2 regions of the Pulveribacter sp. genome follow, and region 1 is predicted to be linked to the other one. Evidence: riboswitches for the same ligand, from Rfam matches in the RefSeq annotation. Region 1 holds a riboswitch; the other holds the start of a gene.
The links. A riboswitch is a leader RNA that binds a small molecule or an ion and turns the genes downstream of it on or off. The one in region 1 is predicted to bind cobalamin.
Positions count from the first base shown of each region.

Region 2: another riboswitch for cobalamin. It lies ahead of RT282_RS09075 (TonB-dependent receptor domain-containing protein); the one in region 1 lies ahead of RT282_RS12435 (TonB-dependent receptor).

Region 1 is NZ_DAMATK010000003.1:255,526-263,170, forward strand. Features, by position in the region: gene RT282_RS12425 (DNA translocase FtsK 4TM domain-containing protein) at 1-175, opposite strand, end outside; gene trxB (thioredoxin-disulfide reductase) at 296-1,249, shown strand; cobalamin riboswitch at 1,318-1,578, shown strand; gene RT282_RS12435 (TonB-dependent receptor) at 1,719-3,905, shown strand; gene RT282_RS12440 (ABC transporter ATP-binding protein) at 3,923-4,726, shown strand; gene RT282_RS12445 (ABC transporter substrate-binding protein) at 4,723-5,778, shown strand; gene RT282_RS12450 (iron ABC transporter permease) at 5,795-6,817, shown strand; gene RT282_RS12455 ((2Fe-2S) ferredoxin domain-containing protein) at 6,871-7,645, shown strand, end outside.
Region 2 is NZ_DAMATK010000002.1:595,042-602,686, reverse strand. Features, by position in the region: gene RT282_RS09100 (sulfite exporter TauE/SafE family protein) at 1-93, shown strand, start outside; gene RT282_RS09095 (HD domain-containing phosphohydrolase) at 222-1,493, shown strand; gene RT282_RS09090 (EAL domain-containing protein) at 1,499-3,940, shown strand; gene RT282_RS09085 (cell division protein ZapA) at 4,186-4,527, opposite strand; gene RT282_RS09080 (DUF904 domain-containing protein) at 4,524-4,763, opposite strand; cobalamin riboswitch at 4,798-5,042, shown strand; gene RT282_RS09075 (TonB-dependent receptor domain-containing protein) at 5,119-7,017, shown strand; gene RT282_RS09070 (cobyrinate a,c-diamide synthase) at 7,029-7,645, shown strand, end outside.

The sequences.
Region 1 (7,645 bases):
CCGTCGTGGACCAGGCCACGTCCTGCGGCGAAAAGCTGGCCAGCGCCAGCAGCCAGAACACCAGCGCCAGCAGCCCCGCGATCAGGCTGAGCTCGTGGCCGAAGCGGGCCACGCCGCCGCGCCCCGCGCCCTTGGCCTGCGACGTTGCGTTCAGGGTATTGAGGGAATAAGTCATAGAGCGAAAAGCCAAGCGCGGAAGCTTACCCCATGCCTTTGGCGGGGCGATGGCCGCTCCCTACAATGGCCCGGCCGGGCGCCGCAGCGCCCTTCTCCAACCGCTTTGTCGACGACCATCATGTCCAATACGCAACACGCCAAAGTCCTGATCCTGGGCTCGGGCCCCGCCGGCTACACCGCCGCCGTCTATGCGGCGCGTGCCAACCTCAACCCGGTGCTGATCACCGGCATGGCCCAGGGTGGCCAGCTCATGACCACCACCGAGGTGGACAACTGGCCGGCCGACGCCAACGGCGTGCAGGGCCCGGACCTGATGCAGCGCTTCCTGGAGCACGCCGAGCGCTTCAAGACGCAGGTGATCTTCGACCACATCAGCGCCGTGGACCTGTCCAAGCGCCCCTTCACCCTCACCGGCGACAGCGGCACCTACACCTGTGACACCCTGATCATCGCCACCGGCGCCTCGGCCAAGTACCTGGGCCTGCCCTCCGAAGCGGCCTTCATGGGCCGCGGCGTGTCGGCCTGCGCCACCTGCGACGGCTTCTTCTACCGCGAGCAGGACGTGTGCGTGGTCGGCGGGGGCAACACCGCCGTGGAGGAAGCCCTGTACCTGTCCAACATCGCCCGCAAGGTCACCCTGGTGCATCGGCGCGACAAGTTCAAGGCCGAGCCCATTCTCGTGGACAAGCTGATGGAGAAGGTCAAGGAGGGCAAGATCGAGCTCAAGACCCACTTCACGCTGGACGAAGTGCTGGGCGACGACAGCGGCGTGACCGGCATCCGCATCAAGAGCACCCGGGACGAGCACACCGAGGACATCGCCCTGCAGGGCGCCTTCATCGCCATCGGCCACCACCCCAACACCGACATCTTCCAGGGCCAGCTGGACATGGAGAACGGCTACATCACCACCCAGGGCGGCTTGAAGGGCTTCGCCACCCAGACCAGCGTGCCGGGCGTCTTCGCCGCCGGCGACGTGCAGGACCATGTGTACCGCCAGGCCATCACCAGCGCCGGCACGGGCTGCATGGCGGCGCTGGACGCGCAGCGTTTTTTGGAGCAGCAGGACTGAAGCTGCGCGCGAAGCAGGTCCACAGGCCTGTGCCACAATCGCGCCCGCCGCCCGCCAGGCTCTGCCTGACAGGCGGCTTTTCACCAGGTGCTTCGCCCGCTCCACGCGGGCAACGAAGTTCAACGGGAAGCAGGTGCGCGTCGTCTTGTGAACAAGACCCGCAATTCCTGCGCTGCCCCCGCAACGGTCAGCGGAAACCAAGTCTTGCCCGCCAGCATGCCCCGCATGCCGGCTGCCACTGCGCCACATGGCGCGGGAAGGCGCAAGGCCTGGTGCGCCATGCGCACCATCCGTGAGCCCGGATACCGGCCTGCGTGAACATGTAGCGGCGGCTGCGGGCGAGCGGCGGGCCGGACAAGCACGGCCCTTGCACCGGCCTTTTTGCTTGGCCGTTCTCATCTCATTCCAGCTGCCATCAGCAACGTAGCGCGTCCCGCGGGAGAGCAGGCGCGCCACTGGAGGAATGACCATGAGCCTAGGCGGCTTGGTACGCGCGCAGCTGTGCGCTCTCGCACACCACCGCGCGATCGCGCTGACAGGCCCCGGCGTGCTGCTGGTCGCCGCCAATGCGGCAGCGCAAACCGCGGCGCCGCCGGCCGATACAGCGGCGCAGAGGGCGCTGCCGGCGGTCACGGTCAGCAGCGAGGCCGTCGCCCACGACGCCAGCCTGAACCAGTTGCAGCCGCAAGAAACCGGTTCGCGCCTGGGCCTGACGGCGCGCGAAACGCCGGCCAGCGTGAGCGTGATGTCGCGCGAACAGATCCTCTCGCGCAACATCATGCGTACCCAGGACGCCGTGGTCAGCCTGACCGGCATCGCCGAAATGCCGGCGCCTGGCAACGGCTTCAGCAGCCTCAGCGCGCGCGGATTCGTGGGCCACAACTCGGTTGCGCAACTGCTGGACGGCACGCGCCTGACGGTCGCCGCCGGAACCGTCACCTACCCGTTCTCGACTTGGCCGATCGAATCGATCCAGGTCTTGCGCGGGCCGGCTTCGGTGCTGTACGGCGACGGAGCGATCGGCGCGGTTGTCAACTACGTCACCAAGCAGCCGTTGTTCGATCGCAGCGAGCGCGAGGCCTATGTGAGCCTGGGCCAGCACCGGACGATCTCAGGCGGCGTCGGGCTGCGCGGGCCGATCAGCGACGCCCTGGCGTACTCCGCCTATGTCGACGCGGCGCACAGTAGCGGTGTTCGCCGCGACAGCCAATATGACCGCCAGAACGCCTCCCTGGCGCTGACCTTCAGGCCCAACGCGCGCTTTGCCGCCACGATGAGCTTCGACGGCGGGCACAACGATGACACCACCTACTTCGGCACGCCCACGCGCGATGGTGGCGTGCCGCGTGAATGGCGACGCACCAGCTTCAACGTCAGCGACGCGCGCGTGCGCTACAACGACCAGGCCTGGCGCCTGCGCCTGCGCCACGACGTAGCCGATGGCGTGCAACTGCGCAACGAGACTTATCACTTGCGCTCGAACCGGGTCTGGCGCAACGCCGAGGACTACACCTTTGTCCCCGCCAGCGGCCTGGTCGATCGCACCGACTTCCTGCACATCGGCCACGGGGTCAAGCAAACCGGCAACCGCTTCGAAGCCCAGGTGAACGGCGAAGTCGCCGGCATGCGGCACAGGCTGGTGGCCGGTCTGGATGCCTATCGCACCGATTTCGATACCCTCAGCAACTCGCCCTACGGCGGCGCCGACCGGGTCGACCCTGGCCAGGTCGACCCCGGCGTGTTCCTCAGCCCTGTCCCCTACGGGCTGGCCCGCCGCTCCGACCTGACCACGACCGCCTTGTTCGTCGAAAGCCACTGGACGCTGACGCCCCAGTGGACGGTGTTGGGCGGCCTGCGCGCCGACCGCATCCGCCTGCATACTCAAAACATGCGCACCAGCGCTGCACCGGACGACGTGCGCTATTCACCCGTCACCGGCCGGCTCGGCGCCGTATGGAAGGCCAGCGATGCACTCTCGCTGTACGGCCAATTCGCCACCGCGACCGACCCGGTGAGCGGTGCGCTGGCGCTGCCCGGCGGCACCACCAGCTACGACCTGACGCGCGGGCGCCAAGCGGAAGTCGGCGTCAAGGGCGACGTGCCGGCGCTGCGCGGCGAATGGAGCGTGGCGCTGTACCGCATCGACAAGCGCAAGCTGCTCACACGCGACGTGGACAACCCTGCTCTCACGCAACAGATCGGCAGTCAAAGCTCCACCGGCCTTGAGCTTGCTTTCGCCGCTGAGCCCGTGCGCGGCTGGACGGTCGATGCCAACGCCGCACTGGTACGCGCTCGTTACGACCAGTTCGCCGCCGCGTCGGCTGGCCGCGCCGTGATCTACGACGGCAACGTGCCCACCGGCGTGCCGCAGCGCCTGTTCAACGTCTGGAGCACCTGGCAGTTCCTGCCGCAATGGCAACTCGGCGCCGGCCTGCAGTACGTCGGCAAGCGCCCCACCAACCCGGCCAACAGCGGCTACCTGCCCGGCTATACGGTCGCCAACGCCTCGCTCACCTACAGGCCGACACAGGCGAGCAGCATCAGCCTGGGGGTGCGCAACCTCGGCAACCGGATCTATCCTGTGTCAGGCAGCACCAATCGTTGGCTGCTGGGCGAACCACGCACGGCAACCCTGACCGGGCGCATCACGTTCTGAAGCATCACAACGCCAGCATGTACGCGCAGCACACCAACGTAGCGCTCGAAGTGCAGGAAGCGAGCCTGACGCTTGGCGGGCGCCGCGTGCTGCAGCCGCTCAGCCTGCGTGTGGACGCCGGCGAGCGCCTGGCCATCGTCGGCCCTAACGGCGCCGGCAAGAGCAGCCTGCTGCAAATGCTGTCCGCGCGCCTGAAGCCCGACGCAGGGCGCGTGCTGTTGTTCGGTCAGGACATCGCACGGACCCCGCCCCAGCAGCGCGCCACACACATGGCTGTGCTGCACCAGGACGAGCTCCCGAGCCGCCACCTGAGCGTGAGCGACTACGTGGCGCTGGGCCGCATTCCACATGGCTCGGATCGGGCGCGCGACGTGCACGCGGCCATCGTGCGCTTCGGCCTTGCGGCCCTGGCCGGGCGGCGCATGGACCAGCTTTCTGGCGGGCAGCGCCGCCTGGCAGCGCTTGCACGCGCGGTGGCGCAGGCGCCGCGGGTGCTGCTGCTCGATGAGCCGACCAACCACCTCGATCTACGCACTCGCATCGACGTGCTGGACAGCTTGGCAACGCTGGGCATCACGGTGGTGGCCGTCCTGCATGAGCTGAGCCTGGCGGCGCGCTTCGCGCAACGCGTGCTGGTGCTGCACCGGGGCCGCGCGGTGGCGCTGGATACGCCAGACGCCGCATTCAATCCCGACCTGGTCCGCCAGGTGTTTCGCATGAACGTGTGCCGCGCGCCAGCAGCCGGCGGTGCGCCTGCGCTGATTTTTGACGTGCCCGCCGATGGGCGGCCTTTCGACGTGCAGGAGGAGGGACTCCCGTGAACGCTGCTTTTTCAACCGCGCCAGCTCGCGCGCACGCCTGGCAGGTGGCGGCCGCCCTTGGCCTGGCGCTTGGCGGATGGCTGCCCGCGCCGCAGGCCCAGGCCCAGGCCCAGCCATTTCCGCTCACCGTGCAAAGCTGCGGACAGCCACTGCGCTTTGATGCGCCGCCTAAGCGCGCCGTCTTTCACGACAAGAACATGTTGGCGATGGCGCTGGCGCTGCAGTTGCAGCCCCAGATGGTCGGCGTCACGGGCCTGACGGGCTGGTACGGCGTCGGCCCGCAGCTGCAGCGCGCACTGGGTGACGTGCCAGAGCTCGCGCCCCGTGCGGCAAGCCTGGAAACCCTCCTGGCCGCGAGGCCGGACTTTTTCTTTGCAGGCTGGAGCTACGGCATGCACCCCGGTGGGCCCGTCACCCCCGACACCCTGGCGCGCGAGGGCGTCAAGACCCTGGTGCTGAGCGAGAGCTGCATCCGCGTCGACAAGAGCCGTCCGACCGCGTCGATGGCCTTGCTGTACGACGATTTCATCAAGCTGGGCGCGATCTTTGGCAAGCGCGAGCAGGCGCAAGGCCTGGTCAACAGCTGGAAAAAACGCGTGGCGGATCTGCCACCGCCGCCCGCTGGCGAGCCTGTGCGCGTATTCCTGTACGACTCGGGCGAGGGCAGCCCCACCACGGGCGGGCGCCATGCCATGCCTGAAGCGTTGATCACCGCGGCCGGCGGGCGCAACATCATGGACGACTTGGCAACCAGCTGGACCAGGACGTCCTGGGAGATCGTGGCCACGCGCAATCCCGAGTTGATCCTAATGCTGGGCTCACAAGGCGACCCCGATGCCGCGCGCCTGAAGAACTACTTGCGCACGCACCCGGTCATGCGGCGGTTGGAGGCCGTGAAAAGCGAGCGCTTTCTGGTGTTGCGCTACGAAGAGGTCACGCCCAGCCCGGCCAACATCGACGCCATCGAAAAGATCAACGCCGCCATTCGCGCCACGCGCGTGCCTGCCACGCGCGCATCCTCGGCCAACGTGCCCGCTGCCCATGCCCAGTGATCTCCAAAGCCCCGCAGTGCCCCTTCCACCGGCCTGCCCGCGCGCCCATGCGCTGGTGCTGGGCGCGTTGCTGCTCGCACTCGTGCTGCTGATGCTGGCGTCGATCGCCTTTGGCACGGCTGCCGTGCCATTCGATCAAGTGCCGCACTTGCTCTGGCGTGGCTGGGTCGAACGCGAAGCGTCGGATGGCGACATGCTGGCCCACATCCTGTTCGACCTGCGGCTGCCGCGCACGCTGATGGCGGCCAGCGTGGGCGCTGCCTTGGCGGTGACCGGGCTGCTGCTGCAGACCGTCAGCCACAACGGCCTGGCCGATCCCTATTTGTTCGGCCTGTCTTCCGGCGCAGCGGCCGGAGCCGTACTGGTCATCACCACCGTGGGCGACTTCATGGGCGTGTGGAGCCTGCCGCTGGCTGCGTTTGCCGGCGGCCTGGTTGCGGCGGGCGCGGTGATGCTGCTGATGCGCCGCCAGCGCGAGCACACGCCTGAGTACATGGTCCTGGCCGGGCTGGCGGTGTCGTTCATGTTCACCGCGGTGACGCATTTTCTGACGCTGATGGGCGACCAACGCGCTGCGCAATCGGTGCTGTTCTGGACTCTGGGCGGCTTTGGCGGCGCGCGCTGGGACAACCTGCCGATGGCGCTGGCGGGCGCAGCGCTGGCCGCCGGGTTTGCGGGCCTGCGCCATCGCCAGCTGGACGCGCTGCTGGCCGGCGATGCGGCGGCGCATAGCCTGGGCGTCAATCCTGACCGGCTCGGCCGGCAGGTGTTTGCCGTTACCGCGCTGGCCACTGCCAGCTGCGTGGCGGTGGCGGGTGTCATCGGCTTTGTCGGCCTGATGGCGCCGCACTTGGCCCGCGCGGTAGCGGGCGCATTGCATCGGCGCGCGCTGGGCGTTTGCGCATTGACGGGCGCCGTGTTGATGGTCCTGGGCGACTTGCTTTCCCGCCGCCTGCTGGCGCCGCAAGAGCTGCCTGTCGGGGTCTTGATCGCCCTGGTCGGTGCGGCTTTCGTGATCGGCCTGCTGTCCAGGCGCTGATGGCTCCAGCGCGCCCAGCGCCCTGAACTTCTCGATGCCAATTCCAATACTCGATGACCGCTGCAATCCGACCACCGCCAACTGACCACGCCTCCGTCGCCATCGTCCTCCTTGGGCGCGGCGGCGTGGCGGCCTCCACCACGGCGGAGCTGGCCGGGTTGGCGCAGCAACTTGCGGCCCAGTGGCCGGGCGTGCGGGTGCAGCCCGCCTTCGTCGATCGCTGGCAACCCGACCTGCCGACGGCGCTGGGCCTCTGCGCAGATGCGGACACCATCGTCATCCTGCCACTGATGCTGCCCGACGAGGCCGCGCTGCGCCGCTGGCTGCACAAGGTGGCCATGCGCTGGCGTGCTGGGCGCGACCAGAGCCCCACGCTGATCTTCGGCGAGCCCTTGGCGCAGGCTGTTGCCCTGCCCGAACTGCTGGCCGCGGCCGCCCGCCAGGCGCTGGATCTGCCCGACGTGGCGACCCTCGTCGATGAAGACTGGCGACACGACCCCAAGGGCTGGTCCAGCGTGCCGGAGCACACGCATCACGCGCTGTGGTGCATCGGGCCACGCTGCGCCGCAGCGGGCGCGGTGGCCCTCTGGCCCGTGCTGACCGGTGCGATCAACCAGAACCCCGCTTTGAAAAAACGTGTGCGGCCCCTGCAAACCAGTTGCCAGTACCCCTGCAACCACGGCCCGCTGATGATCGTCTACCCGGAAGGTGTCTGGTACGGGCCGCTGGGGCAAGCCGACATCGGCCGCGTCCTGGCGCAGCACGTGGCGCACCAGCAGGTGGTCCAAGCGCTGCGCGTGCATGGGCCGAAAGAAGTCACCAATTCCT
Region 2 (7,645 bases), on a different contig from region 1:
CGTCTGGCGGGCCTGATCCTCTGTGTGCTCGGGGGTACAGCCCTTTGGATGGATGTGGTTCACAACCAGCCTGCACCCTGGTGTGTGACCTGATCGCGTAGCACCACTTCAGATGAAACCGAAATAGACATTTGCGGCGCGGCATGTAAGACCGCCTTTAAATGGTGATAATTCGTCACTGTCGGTGAAACAGGCACGGCGCACGCCCTGCCGCCTTGTCCGTGACTGAATCCGTCCTGATCGATATTGAAAAGCTCCGCGTGGGCATGTTTATCCAGCTCTCCGTGAACTGGATACGGCATCCTTTTGCCACCAACAGTTTTCGGATCACCACGATCGAGCAGATCCAGACCCTGCGTGGAGCAGGTATCCAGTCCGTGCGCTACGTCCCTTCCAAGAGCGTTGTGATGGAAGAAGACGCACGGCCGGATCAGGAATTGCCTGGGCTCGGGGGCAATGATGGGCTGGACAATGCCTTGCCAGTCGCACCGCAGCACGGCAATGCCGAGGTGATCGATCGGCATGCCGTCCCTCTGGACCGATGCTTTGCGCGGTATCACGAGGCCACACTGACCTATGACCGCCTAGCTGGCAGTGTGCTAGCCCAGCCGATGCATGCACGCGAACAGGCCGAAGGGCTCGTTCAATCCTGCGTGCAGGAGTTGCTCGGACAGGAACCCTGCGCCATTCGCTTGCTGACGTGCTGCGCCGACGACAGCATGGCAGCGCATGCCGTCAACGTCATGATTTTGTCGCTGCTGCTGGGACGTGTTCTTGGACAGGATACGCAGGACCTGCAACGTGTCGGCCTGGCTGCACTTCTGCACGACATCGGCAAGGTTGAGCTACCCCCGTATATTGCCCAGCCGGGAGCGCCGCTTGTGGCTTCCGACTTGCGGCGGTATCAGGCTCATGTGGGTGAGTCGGTCGCCATGGGCCAGCGCATGGGCTTGCCGAGCGACGTGCTGATTGCCATCGCGCATCACCACGAATTTGCTGATGGCAGCGGCTATCCTTTGCGGCTGGTGGAAGATGACCTGAGCAATGAGGGCCAAATCCTGGCTCTGGTGAACAGCTACGACCGCCTGTGCAACCCACTGCAGGGGCAACCCGCCCTGACGCCGCATGAGGCGGTTTCGCAGCTGTATGCCCAGCAGCGTGGTCGCTACAACAGTGCCATCCTGGGCGCCTTCATCCGCATGATGGGCGTGTATCCGCCGGGCTCCCTGGTGCAACTGGTGGATGGTCGCTACGCCCTGGTGGTGCGCGTGGATGCATTGCATCCGCTGCGGCCTCGGGTACAGGTCTATGACGAAGAAAAGCCGGAGCTTGAACTGGACCTTGTGTTGCATCCGCAGTTGGGTATTCATCGCAGCCTGAGGCCATCCCAATTGCCGCCGCAGGCGCTGAGGGCGCTGGCTCCGCAGGAGCGCATGTGCTACTACTTCGAGCCTGCGAGGAATACTTCAGACCCAACGAAGGGGCAAGAGTGAGTGGCCTGAAGCTCCCGCCTGGAGCCTGGCAAGCCGTTGTGCAGGAGCTGCAGCAGGCAGTCTGGCTGGTGGATGGCCGTTCGCTGGAGATTCTGTTTGCCAATGTGGCTGCGGTGCAATTGACCGGGCGCAGCGCCGAAGAGATGGTCGGCAGGCCCGTGCTTGAATTGGTCTCCTCGCCTGAGGACGAAATTTTCTGGAGCCGTCCATTACCCGAAATATCAATGGGCATCTGCTCGTGCACCGAGGTATGGAGTGCTCGCCGCAAGCGCTCCGTTGAGGTGGAGCGCCGAGTGCAGGCGGTGTATGCCGCTGCTGAGGGGGATGAGGGATGCGAGCATCCGCTGCTCCTGCTGTCCATGCAAGACCGTAGCGAGCAGGAAAGCTCGCGTCAGGAATACGAAGTGTTGCTGGGCGAATTGCGCGCTACGCTGGATTCGGCTGCGGACGGCCTGCTGGTATGTGACCTGCAAGGCGCCATCAGGGCGTTCAACCAGCGCTTCGCGCAGCTGTGGAGCTTGCCCGCGCCTATGCTTGCACGCCGGGACGACGCGGCGGTGTTTGCCCATATGCGCCAGCAGCTGGCCGACCCGGCGGCTTGCGATGAACAACTCGTCGCCCGTACGGACGGGCCCATGCAAGAGGCCGTCGACATCCTGCGCCTGGGTAATGGAGTCATTCTGGAGCAGCGCTCAGTACCGCAGCTGGCGCACGGGCGGCTCGCCGGGCGTGTCTATTCCTTCCGGGATATTTCCCGGCAAGCCGAGGTGCAGGCCAGCCTGCGTCTGGCCGCGCAGGTTTTCGAATCAAGCCTGGACGCCATCTTCATCGCCGACGAGCACCATCTCATCCTCCGCGTGAATCCGGGTTGCGAACAGCTGCTGGGTGCTCCGCGCTCGCCCCTGCCCGGCAGTGCGGTTACGGCGCTGTTGGACGCAGGCATGGATGAGGAAGCCTTCCTCGCGCAAGTGGCCCAGCGCTGGCGACGGGAAGGTTTCTGGGAGGGCGAGGTGATACTGCGCAAAACCGTCGGCGCCAGCGGCCCCCCGATACACCTGTCCTGGGTCGTGTTGCGTGACGAGGGTGGGACGGTGGTCCAGAGCATAGGCTTCATGCGTGACCTGACGCAGCAGCGCGCGGCGCAAAGGCGCATTGAGGAACTGGCTTTCACCGACGCGCTGACAGGCCTGCCCAACCGTCTGCGGTTGCACGAGCGGGTGCAGGAAGCCATCGATGCGGCGCAAGGTTCGGATGCCCAGTTTGCGCTGCTCTTTCTCGACCTGGACCGCTTCAAGATCGTCAACGATTCGTTGGGCCACCCGTTCGGAGATCGCGTACTCAAGCTGGTGGCCCAGCGGCTGCTGCGTTGCCTGCGGCAATCCGACATGCTGTGCCGGCTGGGTGGAGACGAATTCGTGGTCCACCTGGCCAATTCGGATGCTCAGATGGCTGAGAGTGTGGCACGCCGCGTCCTCGAGGAAATGCTGCAGCCTTTCCAACTCGATGAGATGAGCTTTTCCATCCAGGGGAGCATCGGCATTGCCATGCATCCGCAGGACGGACGCAGTCTGGACGATCTCATCAAGCATGCCGACACGGCGATGTACCGCACCAAGGAGCGCGGGCGAGGCAGCTATGGGTTCTATCAGCCCCAGATGAATTCCAACCTGCTGGCGCGCATGAAGATGGAGCACGCCATGCGCCAGGCCCTGGGGCAAGGCCACATGGCCGTGCACTACCAGCCGCAAGTCGACATGGCCAGCGGGCGCATCGTGGGTGCCGAGGCACTGCTGCGCTGGAACGACCCGCAACTGGGCGTGGTGTCGCCCGCCGCATTCATACCGCTGGCCGAGGAGTCCGGTTATATCGTCACCCTGGGCGCCTGGGTGATGGAGCAGGCTGCCCGCGAGGCCGCGTATTGGCAGGACAGTGAAACGCCGCTGGTGATCTCGGTCAACGTGTCAGCACTTGAGTTTCGCCAGCCGGGCTTCCTGCATCGCGTTGCCAGGCTGATCGAGCATCATGGCCTGCGGCCCCGCCAGCTGGAGCTGGAATTGACGGAAAGCGTGCTGCTGCAGGATGCGCAGGACAAGGAGGAGATGCTGGCCGCATTGGCCCGTATGGGCATCAGCCTGTCTATCGATGACTTCGGTACGGGCTACTCCAGCCTTGCCTACCTGAAGAACCTGCCCATACACCGATTGAAGGTGGACAAGTCCTTCGTCGATGGCCTTCCGGGCGAGGACGGCGAGCGTGCGATCGTCCAGGCCATCATCAAGATGGGTCAGGCGCTGGGCCTGGAAGTGGTAGCGGAAGGTGTCGAGGACAAGGTGCAGCGCGAGGCACTGAGCGCCATGGGCTGCATGTTCTATCAGGGGTACCTGTGCTCACCCGCCTTGCCAAAGCAGCAGTTGCGTGACCTGATGCTGCAGGACCGTTTGCACTAAGGCCGGGTAGCTAAGAAAAAGGTGTCTGCGAATGCCACCGGACCGGCATCCTGAACCGGGGGTTCAGGGGGGCGAGGGCAGCCAGGCATTGGGTTCATCTGACGCGAGATGATCACGCTTGCCAGGCAATGTACCAAGCCCGTGCTCAGTGAGCATTGGTTCAAGGAAATATAAAGCCCGGCAGCACCGCAGACGCTTTCATTGTACCGGCCACGTGGCGGGCCGGGCCGGTTGCTCGCAAATCCTTACGACACTCGCCCGTCGTCACCCAGAGCTTCGTCCAGGCGCAGCAGCAGCTGGGACAGGCGCTCCTCGCCTGCAGATTCCTGCGGTGCGCTGGCGAGTACCTCGGCGGGCTGAGCGTGCGCTGCCTGGGCGGCAGCGGCCTCGCGGTCGGCGACCTCGAAGGCGAGATTCAGCGCAGCCAGCACGGCGATGCGGTCACGGGCACGCACCTTGCCAGTGTCGCGGATCTGGGTCATGGCCGTATCCACGCGCTCCACGGCGTCCAGCAGGCGCGCCTCCTGGCCTTCGGGGCAGGCCAGCAGGTAGCTTTGCTGCAGGATCTGGACCTCGATCTGCTTCATGGGGTGTCGTCCTTGGGTTGCGAATTCGAAGGCAGGCGGTCCAGCAGCGACTCGACCCGTGAGCGGGCGGCCTGCAGGCGGGACTTGAGCGAGTCGCGCTCCTGCGTGAGCGCCATGACCTGCTGGGCCAGCAGCGCGTTGGTGCGCCTGAGCTGCTCGTGCTGCTGCAGGAGCCGTTCCACGCGCTCGGCGACCTGGTCGATGGTGGAGGGGACGGAGGGCGAAGGCGCTGACATAGGCCTGGGATTGTAGGGACCAGGCTGCGTCCCGGCATAAAATCGTGCCGTTGGTGCTCGCTGCGTGGTTCACATGCGGCAGTTCAACGGGAAGCAGGGAGGAGCCTCCGCCATGGAGTGCATCCGAGCCTGCGCTGCCCCCGCAACGGTCAGCGAACCAGCCGCCTTGGCGGCTGCCCTTTCACACACGAAGCCACTGGATGCCTTGAACAAGCGTCTGGGAAGGCGTTGGAAGGTGTTTCGCCAGCCCGGATACCGGCCAACACGGAGGTTGCACACCCTTTGGGGTGCGCAGCTGTTTCACCCAACGCCGGCGGGGATGCTGGCACGGGTTGTTTGCTGATTCTTGTCTTCCATGTCGATTTCCCTGTTCCGTGAAAGCGCGGCTGCATCGGGCTGCGTGCGCCTGCGTGCCAGTGCGCTCACCCTGGCCGTTCTCGCCGTCTGCTCCGCTCAGGCCCAGGACGGCGCCATCGTGGTGGCGCAAAACCTGCGCTCTCCCTCGCTGGACGATGTGGTGGTGACCGCCACCCGCACCGCCCAGCCGCTGACCGACATCGTGGCCGACGTCTCCATCGTGGATAGCGAAACCATCGCCCAGGCCGGCGCCACCGGCCTGGTGGACGTACTGGCGCGGCTGCCGGGCGTGGAGATCACGCGCAACGGCGGCGTGGGCAACTCGTCCAATGTGTTTCTGCGCGGCGCCGAGGGGCGCTTCACCGCCGTGTACATCGACGGCGTGCGCGTGGATTCGCAATCCACCGGTGGAGCCGTGTGGGAGCAGATCCCGCTGTCGCAGATCGACCGCATCGAGGTGCTGCGCGGCCCGGCTGCCGCCGTCTACGGCTCGGACGCCATGGGTGGCGTGATCCAGCTGTTCACCAAGAAGGGCGAGGGCCCGGCGGCGCCCTACGTGGGTGTGGGCCTGGGCTCGCACCAGCTGCGCCGGATCGAGGCCGGGGTCAGCGGCGCTGCGGGCGAGGGCGGCGCCTTCGACTATGCGCTGGGCATCAGCCACGAGCGCAGCGACGGCTATGACATCCGCGACAGCGCGGGCCATAACCCGGACCGTGATGGCTACCGCACCACGGCGGGCAACGCGCGCCTGGGCCTGAAGATCAACGCCGCGCACCGGATCGACGCCACGCTGCTGGCCAACGAGATGAAGTCCGGCTACGACGGCTCCAAGTACACCCCGGCCGACCCCGAGGACGACCAGAACGACAACCGCATGCACGCCGCCGGCCTCACCTGGTCGGCGCAGTGGTCGCAGGCCTTCAGCTCGCGCGTCTCGCTCACCGACTCGGTCAGCCGCTACGAGACTACGCCGTCGCACTACCTGACGCGCACGCACCTGCGCGGCTACCTGTGGCACAACGAGTACCGCCTGGGCGCGCACCTGTTCACCGCCGCGCTGGAGCGGCGCGAAGATCAGTTGACCAACGACCCCATTGACCGCGACCGCTCCCAGGACGCGCTGGCGCTGGGCTATGGCTTTCACGCGGGCAACCACACGCTGCAGCTGAACCTGCGCCATGACTCCGACAGCGAGTTCGGCAGCAAGAACACCGGCAGCGTGGCCTACGGCTATGCCATCACGCCCACGCTGCGCGCCACGGCCTCGGCCGGCACGGCCTTCCGGGCGCCCACGCTGTACCAGCGCTTCAGCCAGTATGGCGACGCCAGCCTGAAGCCGGAGACCGGCCGCAACATCGAGGTCGGCCTGCGCTACGCCAGCGGCGCCAGCCATGCGGGCGTGGTGGCCTATCGCAACCGGGTGAGCAACCTGATCATCTTCGACGGCACCGCCACCGCCTGTGGCCAGGACTTCGGCTGCTACAACAGCGTGGGCCGGGCCGAATACAAGGGTGTCACCCTCTCCGCCGGCCACCGCGTCGGCGGCGTGACGCTGCACGGCTCCATCGACCTGCAAAGCCCCAAGGACCTGGCGACGGGCAGGCAGCTGCAGCGCCGCGCCAAGCGCTACGCCACCTTCGGCGCCGACACGCAACTGGCCGGCTGGACGCTGGGCGCCGAGGTGCAGGCCTCCGGCCGCCGCTTCGATAACGCGGCCAACACCCAGGTGCTGGGCGGCTACACCCTCGTCAACCTGTACGCCAGCACCCGCGTGGCGCGCGACTTCACGCTGCTGGCCCGCGTGGACAACCTGGGAGACAAGGACTACCAGCTGGCGCGCACCTATGTCACACCCGGGCGCAGCCTGTACGTGGGCTTGAAGTGGGCCCCGCATTGAGACAGAAGGCCATGGCCCGCTGCCCCGCGTTGATCATCGCCGCGCCCGCTTCGGGCCAGGGCAAGACCACGGTGGCCGCCGCGCTGGCTCGCCTGCATGCGCGCCAGGGGCGGCGCGTGCGCGTCTTCAAGTGCGGACCGGACCATCTGGACCCGCACTGGCACGAACTGGCCAGCGGCGCGCTCGTGCACCCGCTGGACCTGTGGATGACGGGCGAGGACGACTGCCGCCGGCGCCTGCATGCCGCCGCGCAGCAGGCCGATCTGCTGATCATCGAAGGAGTGATGGGCCTGTTCGACGGCGAGCACAGCGTGGCGGAGCTGGCGCGGCGCTGTGGCATCCCGGTGCTGGCGGTGATCGACGCCAGCGCCATGGGCGGCACGTTCGGCGCGCTGGTGCACGGCCTGCGCAGCTACTGGCCTGATCTGCCCTGGGCCGGCGCCCTGGCCAACCGCGTGGCGGGTGAAGGCCATGCGCGCATGCTGCAGGAGGGCTTGAGCGACGCGACCGATTGGCTGGGAGCGCTGCCGGGCATCGGCAGTGGTGGCTCGGGCAGGGGTAAGCCTGGTGGGCTCCTGCCCGAGCGGCACCTGGGCCTGGTGGCGGCCCAGGAGCTACCCGACGCCCT